4 regions of the Shinella sp. Sh6 genome follow, and region 3 is predicted to be linked to each of the others. Evidence: predicted binding sites of a transcription regulator. Region 3 holds the regulator's gene; each other region holds the start of a gene.

Region 1 (3,416 bases), 350 kb from region 3:
CGCGGCCACCACGCGGTTGCGGCCGGAGCGCTTGGCCTCGTAGAGCGCGGTATCGGCGCGCTTGAGCAAGGCTTCCGGCGTATCCCCGGCCGGCACCAGCGAGGCGATGCCGAGCGAGGCGGTGATGGACAGGAAGACATCCGTGCCCGGAATGCGGAACGGCGCCTCCTCGACGGTCATGCGCAGGCGCTCGGCGACGCCGGCCGCCATGTCCTCGGGCGTATCGGGCATCACCAGCACGAATTCCTCCCCGCCATAGCGGCAGGCAAGGTCGGCCCCGCGCACGGCGGAGCGGACGCGGCTTGCGAATTCGCGCAGCACCGCATCGCCCGCATCGTGGCCATAGGTATCGTTGACGGCCTTGAAGCGGTCGATATCCGTGATGCAGACGGAGAGCGGCCGCCCCCGCGCGGCGGCGCGGTCGACCAGGAGCTTCATGTGGTTGTCGAGGTAGCGGCGGTTGTGCAGTCCCGTCAGCCCGTCGGTAACGGCAAGCTCGATCGTCTGGCGCACGCTGTTGCGCAGGCGGTCGTTGCAGCGCTTGCGGCGGATCTGGGTGAGGCTGCGGGCGATCAGCTCGTTCGGGTCGATGGGCCGCATCAGGTAGTCCGTCACGCCGAGGTCGAGCGCGCGCACGATGATGTCGTCGTCGCCCTGCTCGGCGATGAGGAGGATCGGCAGGAAGCGCGTGCGCTCCAGCGAGCGGAGCTGCGAGCAGAGGCGAAGCGGATCGTAGTCCTCGAAATTGGCGTTGACGATGACGAGCTCGAAATTGCTCTCGGCCGCCTGGAACAGCGCGGCCTGCGGATCGGACATGCAGGTGACGTCGGCGATCGGCTTCAGCGCGCGGGCGATGCGCTCCTGCGAGGAGCCGCGGCCGTCGACGAGGAGGATATCGCCCGGCTCGTCGCCGAGATTGGTATCCAGCCCCTCCTCCAGCGAGATGGCGCGGGCGGTGGCCGCGCGCATGCGCAGCTCGTCCGTCAGCGTCTTCAGCCGCACGAGGCTTTTCACCCGCGACATGAGCTGGAGGTCGTTGACCGGCTTGGTGAGGAAATCGTCCGCGCCGGCCTTGAGGCCCCGCACGCGGTCGGACGGCTGGTCGAGCGCCGTCACCATGACGACGGGGATATGGGCGGTGCGCGGATTGGCCTTCAGCCGCTCGCAGACCTCGAAACCGTCGATGCCCGGCATCATGATGTCGAGCAGGATGAGGTCGACCTGCGTGCGCTCGCAGATGGAGAGGGCATCGTAGCCGTTCTCGGCCGTCAGCACGTCGAAATATTCCGCCAGCAGCCGCGCTTCGAGCAGCTTCACATTGGCCGGAATGTCGTCGACGACGAGGATGCGTGCCGTCATTCTGCTGCCCCCGCCTTACGCGTCCCCGAGATAGGTCTTGATGGTCTCGATGAACTTCGGCACCGAAATGGGCTTGGAGACATAGGCCTCGCAGCCGCCCTGGCGGATGCGCTCCTCGTCGCCCTTCATCGCGAAGGCCGTGACGGCGATCACGGGAATGACGTGGAGCTCGTCGTCCTCCTTCAGCCACTTGGTGACCTCGAGGCCCGAGACCTCGGGGAGCTGAATGTCCATCAGGATCAGGTCGGGGCGATATTTGCGCGCAAGATCAAGGGCTTCCATACCGTTCCGGGTCTGGATGGTCGCATAGCCGGATGCCTCGATGAGGTCCCGGAAGAGCTTCATGTTCAGCTCGTTGTCCTCGACAATCATGACCTGTTTGGGCATCGTGCGTCCCTGTTCCTCTCGCCGGCCTTGCAACCGTCCGGGAGATAGATAAGTTGCGGCAAAGCCGAAATCACCCAGCCCGACCGCAGCCACGTTAGCGTCACTTGGTTGATTAAAAGGTAAATTTCCCGAGGAAAAACGATGAAAAGCCAGAAAGATACAACCGCGGGTGAAGACGCGGAGGCTGTCGCCGTCTCCATCCTCGGCTGGCTTGCCGGCGAGCCGGAGCTGCTCTCCCGCTTCCTTTCGCTCACCGGCGTCACGCCCGCGGAGGTGCGGGGCGCGGTGAACGATCCGGGCTTCCTTGCCGGCCTTGTCGAATTCCTGATGGGCCACGAGCCGACGCTGCTTTCCTTCAGCGCGGCGACGGGCATTGCGCCCGAGGCGGTCGTCGCCGCCCATGCGCGCCTTGCCGGGCCGCCGGGCGGGGCCGATTTCTGAGCCCGCGCCCGGGGCGAATCCCGGCAGGCTTTCTGCCTGTGCATCGCCATGCTCTGCGCCTTCCATGACTATTGAGACTCATGAATTTAGGCGCTAATGTCGCGATGTTCAATATTTGTTCCAGGTCATGACCGTTGCCGCCACGCGCTTTCCGGGCTTTTGCCGCGACTGCCTTGCCGGGCAGCCTGCCGGCCTGCGGCGTTGCCGGGCCTGCGGCAGCCCGCGCCTCGTCTACCACGACGAACTCAACGACCTGACGCTCGCCCATATCGACTGCGACGCCTTCTATGCGGCGATCGAGAAGCGCGACAATCCGGAGCTTGCCGACAAGCCCGTCATCATCGGCGGGGGAAAGCGCGGCGTCGTCTCCACCGCCTGCTATATCGCCCGCATCCACGGCGTGCGCTCGGCCATGCCGATGTTCAAGGCGCTGGAAGCCTGCCCGAACGCCGTGGTCATCAAGCCGGACATGGAGAAATATGTCGCCGTCGGCCGGCAGGTCCGCACCATGATGCAGGACCTGACGCCGCTCGTGCAGCCTTTGTCCATCGATGAAGCCTTCCTCGAATTGAAAGGCACGGAGCGGCTGCACCACGATCCCCCTGCCCGCGTGCTCGCGCGCTTCGCCCAGCGGGTGGAGAGGGAAGTCGGCATCACCATCTCCATCGGCCTTTCCTATTGCAAGTTCCTCGCCAAGGTCGCCTCCGATCTCAACAAGCCGCGCGGCTTTTCCGTCATCGGCGCCGCCGAGGCGCTGGATTTCCTGCGCGACAAGCCGGTGCGCCTCATCTGGGGCGTCGGCAAGGCCTTTGCCGAGACGCTGGAGCGCGACGGCATCCGCACCGTCGGCCAGCTCCAGACCATGGAGGAAACCGACCTGATGCGCCGCTACGGCATCATGGGCAAGCGGCTCTTCCATCTCTCGCGCGGGCAGGACGACCGCGAGGTGCACCCCAACGATCCGGCAAAAAGCGTTTCGGCGGAAACCACCTTCTTCGACGACATCTCGCGCTATGACGACCTCGTTGCGCATCTGCGCCGCCTCAGCGAGAAGGTGGCGACGCGCCTGCGCAAGTCCGGCATCGCCGGCCACACCGTCGTCCTCAAGCTGAAGACCGCCGACTTCAAGGGCCGCACCCGCAACCGCAAGCTGGAAGACCCGACGATGCTCGCCGACAGGATCTTCCGCACCGGCATGGAGCTCCTGCGCAAGGAGGCGGACGGCACGA
Region 2 (3,416 bases), 180 kb from region 3:
TGCGGCGGCGACTTCGGCGGAATATTGCAGCGGCAGGCTGGGGGTGAGGGGGCTGGTCATGACGTGTCCTTACGCGATCCTGGGAGGAATCCTGGGCAAAAAAGTCTCATGACAGGATTTCGGCCTTCGGCACAAGAAAAAGTGCGTCGGCAAGCGCCTCTTCCGACATTTCCTCGGCGACGGCGAGGGGCGAGCGCACGGTGATGGCCGCCGCCGCCACGCCATGGCGCAGCGCCTCGCCGATCCCCGCGCCGCGGGCCCAGGCGCTGAGGAAACCGGAGGCGAGCGAATCGCCCGCCCCGGTGACGTCGCCGAGCGCGGGGATATCCGGCGGCACGACGAGGGCGGCGCCCGTCTCGTCGAAGGCGACGACGCCCCGGCCGCCGCGTGTCACCACGCCTGCGGAAAGTCCCGCTTCGCGCAGCGCCTTCGGCCAGTCGGCCGGGTCCTCCGGCGAAGCGCCTGTCAGCGTGCGGGCCTCCGCCTCGTTCATGAAGAGGAAGGCGAGGGCGGAAAGGTTTTCCCTGAACCGCACGACCTTCGCCGGCGAGATGGCGATGCCGGCGAGCGGCAGCCGCAAGGACGTCGCAGCCCGGGCGATCGCGGCAAGCGTTTCGGCCGGCAGGTTGGCGTCGGTGAGGATGACATCGGCCTCCGCCATCGCCTCGCGCATCGCCCGCTGCTGCAGGCGGCGCGGCGAGAACAGCCGGTAGAGCTCCATGTCGGCGAGCGCGATGACGAGGTTGCCGTCCCGCTCGATGATCGCGGTATAGCTCGGCGTTGCGCGGTCGAGGAAGACGAAGGGCGTGTCCTCGACGCCCGCCGCTTCCGCCGCCGCCGTCACGATATCGCCGTCCGCATCCCCGCCGCGCGGCGAGACGAGCCGCACGCGGTGGCCGAGCCGGGCGAGGTTGCGCGCCGCGTTGAACGCGCCGCCGCCCGCCTCCACGAACCACGTTCCCGGATTGCTCGCCCCCGGCGCCGTCTCGCCGGCGATGCGCCCGCGCCTGTCCACATGGGCGCCGCCCAGCACCAGTATCCTGCTACCCGTCATCGTCATCCTCTATGCGCCGATTCGGCCCCGAACGCCCGCCGCGGCAGGGGTTCCGGACCTGTTCGCCCGCCTGTTTCATCCACCGGAAACGAAAATAGAACACGCACTCGATTCACAAATCCATTCAAATGGATGATGGTACCTTGCAAAACGAGAACAAAATGTGTACATAGCTTTCATCGGCGGCTTCGTTGCCTGTCTTGCTTCAATAACCTAAAGGTGGACCAAATGGCACAGAACACTTTGCGGCTCGTAGAGGATAAAACAGTGGATAAAAGCAAGGCACTCGAAGCGGCTCTCTCCCAGATCGAGCGCTCGTTCGGCAAGGGCTCCATCATGAAGCTCGGCGGCAAGGACAGCGTGATCGAGGTCGAGACGGTCTCGACGGGTTCGCTCAGCCTCGACGTCGCGCTCGGCATCGGCGGCCTGCCGAAGGGCCGCATCATCGAGATCTACGGGCCGGAAAGCTCGGGCAAGACGACGCTGGCGCTGCAGACCATCGCCGAATCCCAGAAGAAGGGCGGCATCTGCGCCTTCGTCGATGCCGAACACGCGCTCGATCCGGTCTATGCCCGCAAGCTCGGCGTCGACCTTGAAAACCTGCTGATCTCGCAGCCGGACACCGGCGAGCAGGCGCTCGAGATCACCGATACGCTGGTGCGCTCCGGCGCCATCGACGTGCTGGTCGTCGACTCGGTCGCAGCGCTTACGCCGCGCGCCGAAATCGAGGGCGAGATGGGCGAGAGCCTGCCCGGCCTCCAGGCCCGCCTGATGAGCCAGGCGCTGCGCAAGCTGACGGCGTCCATCTCCAAGTCCAACACGATGGTCATCTTCATCAACCAGATCCGCATGAAGATCGGCGTCGTCTACGGTTCGCCGGAGGTGACGACCGGCGGCAACGCGCTGAAGTTCTACGCCTCCGTCCGCCTCGACATCCGCCGCATCGGCGCCGTCAAGGAGCGCGACGAGGTGATCGGCAACCAGACCCGCGTCAAGGTCGTCAAGAACAAGATGGCCCCGCCCTTCAAGCAGGTCGAGTTCGATATCATGTACGGAGAGGGCGTGTCCAAGACGGGCGAGCTCATCGACCTCGGCGTCAAGGCCGGCATCGTCGAGAAATCGGGCGCCTGGTTCTCCTACAACAGCCAGCGCCTCGGCCAGGGCCGCGAGAACGCCAAGACGTTCCTGCGCGACAACCCGGATCTCGCCCGCGAGATCGAGACGGCGCTGCGCCAGAATGCCGGCCTCATCGCCGACCGCTTCCTGGAAAACGGCGGGCCGGATCCGAACGACGGCAGCGACGGCGAAGTGTAATCGCCGCGCAACGGTGGTGAAAAACTCGAAAGACCGGCCTCTTCTTCGCGAAAGGCCGGTTTTTTGGTGTCTGGACAGGTGCCGAGGCGGGCGATAAAAGCCTTGGGTTCGCGCGCGCGCCCGGGGTTTCCGGCCTTTTTGGGAAGGCTGTCGGCAGGCGCGCGCAACTTCGACGGAATTCGCGGATGGATGGCCCCGAGCGGCCTCCGGCGGGCACTCCGGCCGGCGGGGCGATTTCGCATCTGCTGAACGTGACATTGGGTGGATGACGCGCCGGCCACCGGCGTGCGCAGGGCAAGATGAAGGACGCGATATGAGCGGCGTGAATGAGATCCGGTCGACTTTTCTCGACTATTTCCGAAAGAACGGACACGAGGTCGTGCCGTCCAGTCCGCTCGTGCCGCGCAACGACCCGACCCTAATGTTCACCAATGCCGGCATGGTGCAGTTCAAGAACGTCTTCACCGGCCTGGAGACGCGTCCCTATTCCACGGCGGTCACCGCGCAGAAATGCGTGCGCGCCGGCGGCAAGCACAACGACCTCGACAATGTCGGCTATACCGCGCGCCACCACACCTTCTTCGAGATGCTCGGCAACTTCTCCTTCGGCGACTACTTCAAGGAGCGCGCGATCGAGCTTGCCTGGAATCTGATCACGAAGGAATTCGGCATCGACAGGACGCGGCTGCTCGTCACCGTCTACCACACGGACGACCAGGCTTTCGACCTCTGGAAGAAGATCGCCGGCCTTTCCGACGACCGCATCATCCGCATCCCGACCAGCGACAATTTCTGGGCGATGGGCGATACCGGCCCGTGCGGCCCCTGTTCGGAAATCTTCTACGACCACGGCGACCACATCTGGGGCGGCCCGCCCGGCTCGCCGGAAGAGGACGGCGACCGCTTCATCGAGATCTGGAACCTCGTCTTCATGCAGTTCGAGCAGTTGACGAAGGAAGAGCGCGTCGACCTGCCGCGTCCGTCCATCGACACCGGCATGGGCCTCGAGCGTATCGCCGCGCTCCTCCAGGGCAAGCACGACAACTAT
Region 3 (3,416 bases):
GCCTGCTTTCCGCCGCAAGGCCGGTGGAGCGGACGGAGACGGTCGCGCTGCACGAGGCCGCCGGCCGCGTGCTCGCCCGCGACGTGGCAGCCCGCCTCACCCAGCCGCCCTTCGACAATTCCGCGATGGACGGCTATGCCGTCCGCCATGCCGATATCGCCGAGCTCGGCTCGGTGCTCAAGGTCGCGGGCACCTCTTCCGCCGGACACGCCTTCGCGGGAACGGCCGGCCCGGGCGAGGCCGTGCGCATCTTCACCGGCGCGCCGCTGCCCGCCTTCGCCGATACCGTCCTTCTCCAGGAGGATGCCGAAGTGCTGGAGGACGGCCGCATCCGCACGACCTTCCTGACGCCGAAAGGCCGCCACATCCGCCCGCGCGGGCAGGATTTCTCCGAAGGCGAGATCGTGCTGAAGGCCGGCGACGTCCTCGATGCCGGCCGCCTGACGGTCGCCGCGGCGATGAACCATCCGGACCTGACGGTCTATGCCCGCCCCCGCGTCGCGCTGCTGGCGACCGGCGACGAGCTCGTGCGCCCCGGCACGCCGCCCGGCGAAAGCCAGATCGTCGCCTCCAACACCTACGGCGTCGCGGCCCTTGCGCGCGAGGCGGGCGCGGAGGTGATCGACCTCGGCATCGTCGCCGACGACAGGGAGGCCATCCTCGCCGCGGTGCGCGAGGCGCTTTCGCGCGACATCGACGTGCTGGTGACGCTCGGCGGCGCTTCGGTCGGCGATTTCGACCTCGTTCGGCCCGTGCTTGGCGAAGCCGGCATGGAACTCGACTTCTGGCGCATTGCCATGCGCCCCGGAAAGCCGCTGATGGTCGGCCGGCTCGGCGATATCCGCGTCGTCGGCCTGCCGGGCAATCCCGTGTCCAGCCTCGTCTGCTCGCTGCTCTTCCTCGAGCCGCTCGTGCGGCGTCTGGCGCATCTTCCCGCCCGCAGCCGCCTGTGCCCCGCCGTCACCGCCGTTCCGCTCGGAGAAAACGACCACCGGCAGGATTATGTCCGCGCGCGTGTCGAGCGCACTGCCTCCGGCGCGCTCTCCGTCACGCCGTTCGACAGGCAGGATTCGTCAATGATGAAGATCTTCGCCGCGGCGGAAGGCCTGCTCGTGCGCCCGCCGGGCGCGCCTGCCGTGCCCGCCGGCAGCCCCTGCGACGTCCTGCTCCTGCGCGATCCCGAGGCCTGAACAGTCATATTATTGTTCAGGAAGCCCTTGCGGAACACATGCGGAACGGATAGTGTCTGTTCTGGATTTGTTTCACGATTCTCAACGGGGATGCCATGCTGACGCGCAAACAACAGGAACTCCTCCTGTTCATCCATGAGCGTATGAAGGAATCGGGCATTCCTCCATCCTTCGACGAGATGAAGGACGCGCTGGACCTGGCGTCGAAATCGGGCATCCACCGCCTCATCACGGCGCTCGAGGAGCGCGGCTTCATCCGCCGCCTTCCCAACCGGGCGCGGGCGCTGGAGGTCATCAAGCTGCCCGAGGCCTATTCGACGAGCCTCCAGCCCCGTCGCGGCTTCTCCCCCTCCGTCATCGAGGGAAGCCGGGGCAAGCAGCAGGCGCCGGCCGCTCCCGCCGCGCGCACGCCGGCCGTGCCGGAGATTTCCACATCCGTTTCGGTGCCCGTCATGGGGCGCATTGCCGCCGGCGTGCCGATCTCGGCCATCCAGAACAACACGCACGACATCACTGTGCCCGCCGAGATGATCGGCAGCGGCGACCATTATGCGCTGGAAGTGCGCGGCGATTCGATGATCGAGGCCGGCATCCTCGACGGCGACACGGTCATCATCCGCAATGGCAGCACCGCCAATCCGGGCGAGATCATCGTGGCGCTTGTCGACGACGAGGAAGCGACGCTGAAGCGCTTCCGCCGCAAGGGCGCCTCCATCGCGCTCGAAGCCGCCAACCCGGCCTACGAGACCCGCATTTTCGGCCCGGACCGCGTGAAGATCCAGGGCAAACTCGTCGGCCTCATCCGCCGTTACAACTGATCCTCCGCCTGCCCGCTTGCCGGAGGCTCGAAGCGGCCGGTGCGCCAATCGTAGGTGCGATGACGCGACCAGGGGCGGTCGACGCTTTCCACCGCCTGCGTGACATGGGCCTGCGCAAGGCTTGATGCTTCCGGCCCGGTCGCTGGCCCGATCTCCAATGCGCCGCTCCGGCGCAGATGCCGCGCCGTCACCAGCCTTGCGCCGGAGCGGCAGGCGTCAAGCCTCAGGGCATAGGGCACGACGACGAGGTCTGCGGCATCGCAGGCCGTGCCGAGGAAGGCCGTGTCCTCCAGCGCGACGATCCGCCAGCCGCTGGGCGAGACCGCGGCGCAGAAGGCTTTCGCCTCGCAGACGAAGGCGTTGCTGCTTCTTGCTGCGGCAAGGGCGGACGCCATTGCCGTTCCTGCCTTTTCGCGGTCGGCCTTTCGGCGCGGCCTTTTGCCGGTGACCTCGGGCTTCGAGGTGTCCTCCACGGCAAGGCCCGCGGTCCTGCGCAGGGCTGGCTTTTGCGGATCGGCGAGTCGCAGCGCCCTTCGCCATTGCGACCAGATGAAATCCGGCGGCCGCGCGCGGTTCGTCGATACGCTTTCCTTTCCCAATATGGCGACGAGCCGGCCGTCCTCCGATACGAGCACTTCAGGCGCCCGCCCATCGGTCCGGAAGGCAAGGACGAGGCCGAGGAGGGCGAGCGCCGTTCCGGCATGGCGAAGCCGCGTGCGCAGGAGGCAGACGAGGCCGCCGCCGAGGGCGATCAGCAGGAAAGCGGCAAGCGGGATGCGGCCGGTGACGATCTCGCCCTTCCAGCCGGCCACCCATGCCGAGAGCGCGATCATCCATTCGATGCCCTTGCCCATGATCGCGAAGGGGATGGCATCGAGCCCGAAGGGCATCAGCAGCACGGCGGCAAGGCCGAAAGGCATGACGATGGCGCTGATGACCGGCATGGCAAGGATGTTGCCGGCAAGCCCGTAGGCCGGGATGCGGTGGAAATGGCCGACCGAATAGATGAGCGTCGAAAAACCGCCGATCAGCGATGAGAGAAGAAGGCCGCCGAGGAAGCGGCCGGCCGCCCCGCCGAGAAGCCGGAGCCGCCCTCCCCGGCTCTCCCTGCGCACCGGCCGCTCGCGCCAGGCGGCATAGCCGGCGATGAGGCCGAGCGTTGCGGCATAGGACATCTGGAAGCCCGGATTGGTGACGGCAGACGGCGTGACGGCGAGGATGAGGATCGCCGAGAGCGCGACATTGCGCAGGCTGATGGCGGACCGGCCGAAGAGCACGGCCACCAGCATGACGCAGATCATGATCCATGAGCGCACCGCCGAGATCGCCCCGCCCGAGACGAGGATATAGAGCGTGACCATGACGAGCGCGCCGGCGGCGGCGAACTTCTTGGCGGGATAGCGCTCGG
Region 4 (3,416 bases), 920 kb from region 3:
GGAGGCCCTCGGCGGCGCGCCGGCGGTGCATATCCATCTCGAAAAGAACCTGCCCGTCGCCTCCGGCATCGGCGGCGGCTCGGCCGATGCGGCGGCGACGCTGCGCGGGCTTCTGGCACTCTGGCAGGCGGGCCTGCCGCACGACGCGCTGAATGCCATCGCGCTCGGCCTCGGCGCGGACGTGCCGATGTGCCTTGCAAGCCGCCCGCTGGTCGCCCGCGGCATCGGCGAGGCCATCACGCCGCTCGCCCTCCCCCCGCTTGCCATGGTGCTCGCCAATCCGCTCGTCGGCGTCTCGACGCCCGCCGTCTTCAAGGCCCTCGCCTCGACGGACAATCCGCCGCTCGCCCTTGAGGGAGCATCGGCCGACTGGCCGGCGGCCATCGCGGGCCTGCGCAACGATCTCGAACCGCCCGCCCGCCGGCTCTGCCCGGAGATCGCGCGGATATCCGAAAGCCTTGGCGAGACCGAAGCGCGGACCGTGCGCATGTCCGGTTCCGGCGCGACCTGCTTTGGGCTATATCCTTCGCGGGAGGCGGCGGACGCAGCGGCAGCCGCGCTTTCCCGGCGGCATCCGCACTGGTTCTTCGCCGCCACCACGACGCTTGGAGCATCCGATGGCGCGCATTGACGAGACGAGGCCCTTCATCCCGGTCGGCATCGCCGTGCTGACCGTCTCGGACACCCGCACGCCGGAGACGGACCGCTCCGGCGACACGCTCGTCGCCCGCGTCACCGAAGCCGGGCACCGCCTTGCCGCCCGCGCCATCGTGGCGGACGACGTCGCCGCCATCCGCGCGCAGGTGGAGGCCTGGACGCGGGAGGAGGCCATCGACGTGGTGATCACCACGGGAGGAACGGGCTTTACCGGCCGCGACGTGACGCCGGAGGCGCTGGAGCCGATCTTCGAAAAGCGCATGGACGGCTTTTCCGAGGTCTTCCACCGCATTTCCTACGACAAGATCGGCACGTCGACGATCCAGTCGCGCGCGACGGGTGGCGTGCTCAACGCCACCTTCGTCTTCGTGCTGCCCGGCTCGCCGGGCGCCTGCAAGGACGCCTGGGACGGCATCCTGAAGGCGCAGCTCGACTATCGCCACATGCCCTGCAATTTCGTGGAGATCATGCCGCGCCTCGACGAGCACCTGAAGCGCTCGGCCGGCTGATCAGCCGGCGCGCAGCGCCCGCGTCGCCCAGGCCGGCGCGATCTCGGCGGGCAGCATCCGCACCTTCGCCCCTGCCGCAAGTCCGGCAAGCCCCATGCCCGGCCGCGCCGCGTCGGCGGCCTGCCGCTTCGTAACGAGATATCCCTCTTCGAGCGGCAGCCTCTGCCCGAGCCGCTGCAGGAACGGCCGCTTGCGCGCGCCGCGGAACCGGGCCGGGCCAGGATGGGCGGCGACGTGATCGGCGATCGCCTCCACCCAGCCGGAAAGCGGCCGCGCGCCGGGCTCCAGCAGCAGCAGCCAGTCGCCGCGCGCCGAGCCCAGCACATCGGCAAGGTCCCACGTATCGAGGAAGCGGCAGCCGGCTGCGTCCGCCACCGTCGCCGAGCCGTCGCGCGAGCCGTGGTCGAGCACGATCACGTCGCGCACGAGGCCTTCCACGGCCCCGGCGACGAGCACCGACAGCGTCTGCGCCAGCTCCGCCTCGTTGTCCCGGCATTCCATGATGATCGTCAGCATGGCCTCTCTTACCGCATCGCAGCATGGTTTGTCATCGGCTCATCCATGAAGACCGCCCCTCATCCGCCTGCCGGCACCTTCTCCCCGCAAGCGGGGCGAAGGGGTATGTTGCGCCGGCTTCCTCAAACAGTATCTGCTCGTCAGGCACGTCCCCTCGCCCCGCTTGCGGGGAGAGGGTTAGGGTGAGGGGCAAAGCGGCATATACCGTTTTCCGCGCCTTCCACGAGAAGCCCCTCCAATTTTGTTCTTGCAATGTTCTCATTCCGGCGATAGGAATATAGTCATTGAATCGGGGCGGATGGCCCCGTCGGAGACAGCCATGAACGATCTTGTAAGCCTCAGGCAGGGCGCGCTTGCGCCCGGCCATGCGAAGGACGTTGCCGAAGCGTTGCTGGCCGAGACGGGCCTGCGCGTCGATACGGAGCGCCGGCGCGGCCGGGGAGCCGGGCTGAACTTCACCGGCCGGTTCGAGCCGCTGACGCGCGAGGGGTTCGACGACGGCTGGCAGACGCTGGAGGACCTGCCGCCCTTCCGCACGGAAGTGCAGGTGGAAAAGCCGCGCGCCATCATCACCCGCAACGAATCGCCCGACATTCCCTTCGACCGCTCGATCAATCCCTATCGCGGCTGCGAGCACGGCTGCATCTATTGCTTCGCCCGGCCGACCCATGCCTTCATGGGCCTGTCCGCCGGCCTCGATTTCGAGGCGAAGCTTTTTGCCAAGCCCGATGCGCCGAAACTCTTAGAGCGGGAGCTTTCCAGGCCCGGCTACAAGCCGCGCGTCATCGCCATCGGCACCAATACGGACCCCTACCAGCCGATCGAGAAGGAATGGCGGATCATGCGCCAGATCCTCGAGGTGCTGGACAAGGCGAACCATCCGGTCTCCATCGTCACCAAGTCGGCGCTCATCATGCGCGACATCGACATCCTCTCGCGCATGGCGGCGCGCGGGCTTGCCTGGGTCGGCCTTTCCGTCACCACGCTCGACCGCAAGCTCGCCCGCACCATGGAGCCGCGCGCCGCCACGCCGCCGCGCCGGCTGGAGGCGATCCGTGCGCTCTCGGAGGCGGGCATCCCGACCGCCATCATGATGGCGCCGATCATTCCCGGCCTCAACGACCACGAGATCGAGCGGGTACTGGATTCGGGCAAGGCGGCCGGGGTGCTGGAGGCGAGCTACGTGCTGCTCCGCCTGCCGCTGGAGGTGAGCCCCCTCTTCCGCGACTGGCTGCTGCGCAACTATCCCGACCGCTACCGCCATGTCATGTCGCTGGTGCGCTCCATGCGCGGCGGCAAGGATTACGACGCCGAGTTCGGCAAGCGCATGAAGGGCGCAGGCCCCTATGCCTGGCAGATCGCCCGCCGCTTCGAGATGGCCTCCAAGCGGCTGGAGCTGACGCGCACGCGCCGCAATCTCGCCGTCGACCAGTTCGTGCCGCCGTCGGGCAGCGGCGTGCAGCTCTCGCTGCTGTGAGCACGGCGCGCCATGAAATCGGCCGGGCGACGTCGCCCGGCCCCTATCTCCGGTCCGCTTCCCCGCGCTGACCGGCGTTCCTCCGGCATCCGCCTCCTGCCGGAGGACTTGCAGGGAATCGGATGGATGTGCGAGGTTCGCCGCATGTCCCGTCCCGCATCCTCCGATTCCCGCCTTCTTTTCGACCTGCCCGAAGGGCCGGATTTCTCCATGGAGCTTGCCGCCCGCAATCGTGGGATCTGGCCGGTCGCCGGCAC

What was found. Region 3 encodes LexA, which represses DNA repair genes until DNA is damaged. Its sites were predicted from a motif close to TGTTCNNNNTGTGTTCNG; they were not measured.
Region 1: ACZ5TO_RS05880 (DNA polymerase IV) is a predicted target of LexA. The motif match lies at 2,293-2,310, and genes of this name have one in related genera.
Region 2: recA (recombinase RecA) is a predicted target of LexA. The motif match lies at 1,139-1,156, and genes of this name have one in related genera.
Region 4: ACZ5TO_RS03050 (PA0069 family radical SAM protein) is a predicted target of LexA. The motif match lies at 1,925-1,942, and genes of this name have one in related genera.

Annotation. Positions count from the first base shown of each region.
Region 1 is NZ_AP044005.1:1,221,097-1,224,512, reverse strand. Features, by position in the region: gene ACZ5TO_RS05895 (PleD family two-component system response regulator) at 1-1,359, opposite strand, end outside; gene ACZ5TO_RS05890 (response regulator) at 1,375-1,746, opposite strand; gene ACZ5TO_RS05885 (DUF3572 domain-containing protein) at 1,888-2,187, shown strand; gene ACZ5TO_RS05880 (DNA polymerase IV) at 2,315-3,416, shown strand, end outside.
Region 2 is NZ_AP044005.1:1,755,962-1,759,377, reverse strand. Features, by position in the region: gene ACZ5TO_RS08675 (pseudouridine-5'-phosphate glycosidase) at 1-60, opposite strand, end outside; gene ACZ5TO_RS08670 (carbohydrate kinase family protein) at 107-1,054, opposite strand; gene recA (recombinase RecA) at 1,283-2,368, shown strand; gene alaS (alanine--tRNA ligase) at 2,682-3,416, shown strand, end outside.
Region 3 is NZ_AP044005.1:1,571,087-1,574,502, reverse strand. Features, by position in the region: gene ACZ5TO_RS07755 (molybdopterin molybdotransferase MoeA) at 1-1,190, shown strand, start outside; gene lexA (transcriptional repressor LexA) at 1,286-2,008, shown strand; gene ACZ5TO_RS07745 (ComEC/Rec2 family competence protein) at 1,999-3,416, opposite strand, start outside.
Region 4 is NZ_AP044005.1:650,821-654,236, reverse strand. Features, by position in the region: gene ACZ5TO_RS03065 (4-(cytidine 5'-diphospho)-2-C-methyl-D-erythritol kinase) at 1-631, shown strand, start outside; gene moaB (molybdenum cofactor biosynthesis protein B) at 618-1,166, shown strand; gene ACZ5TO_RS03055 (glycosyltransferase family protein) at 1,167-1,682, opposite strand; gene ACZ5TO_RS03050 (PA0069 family radical SAM protein) at 2,002-3,159, shown strand; gene ACZ5TO_RS03045 (ribonuclease HII) at 3,286-3,416, shown strand, end outside.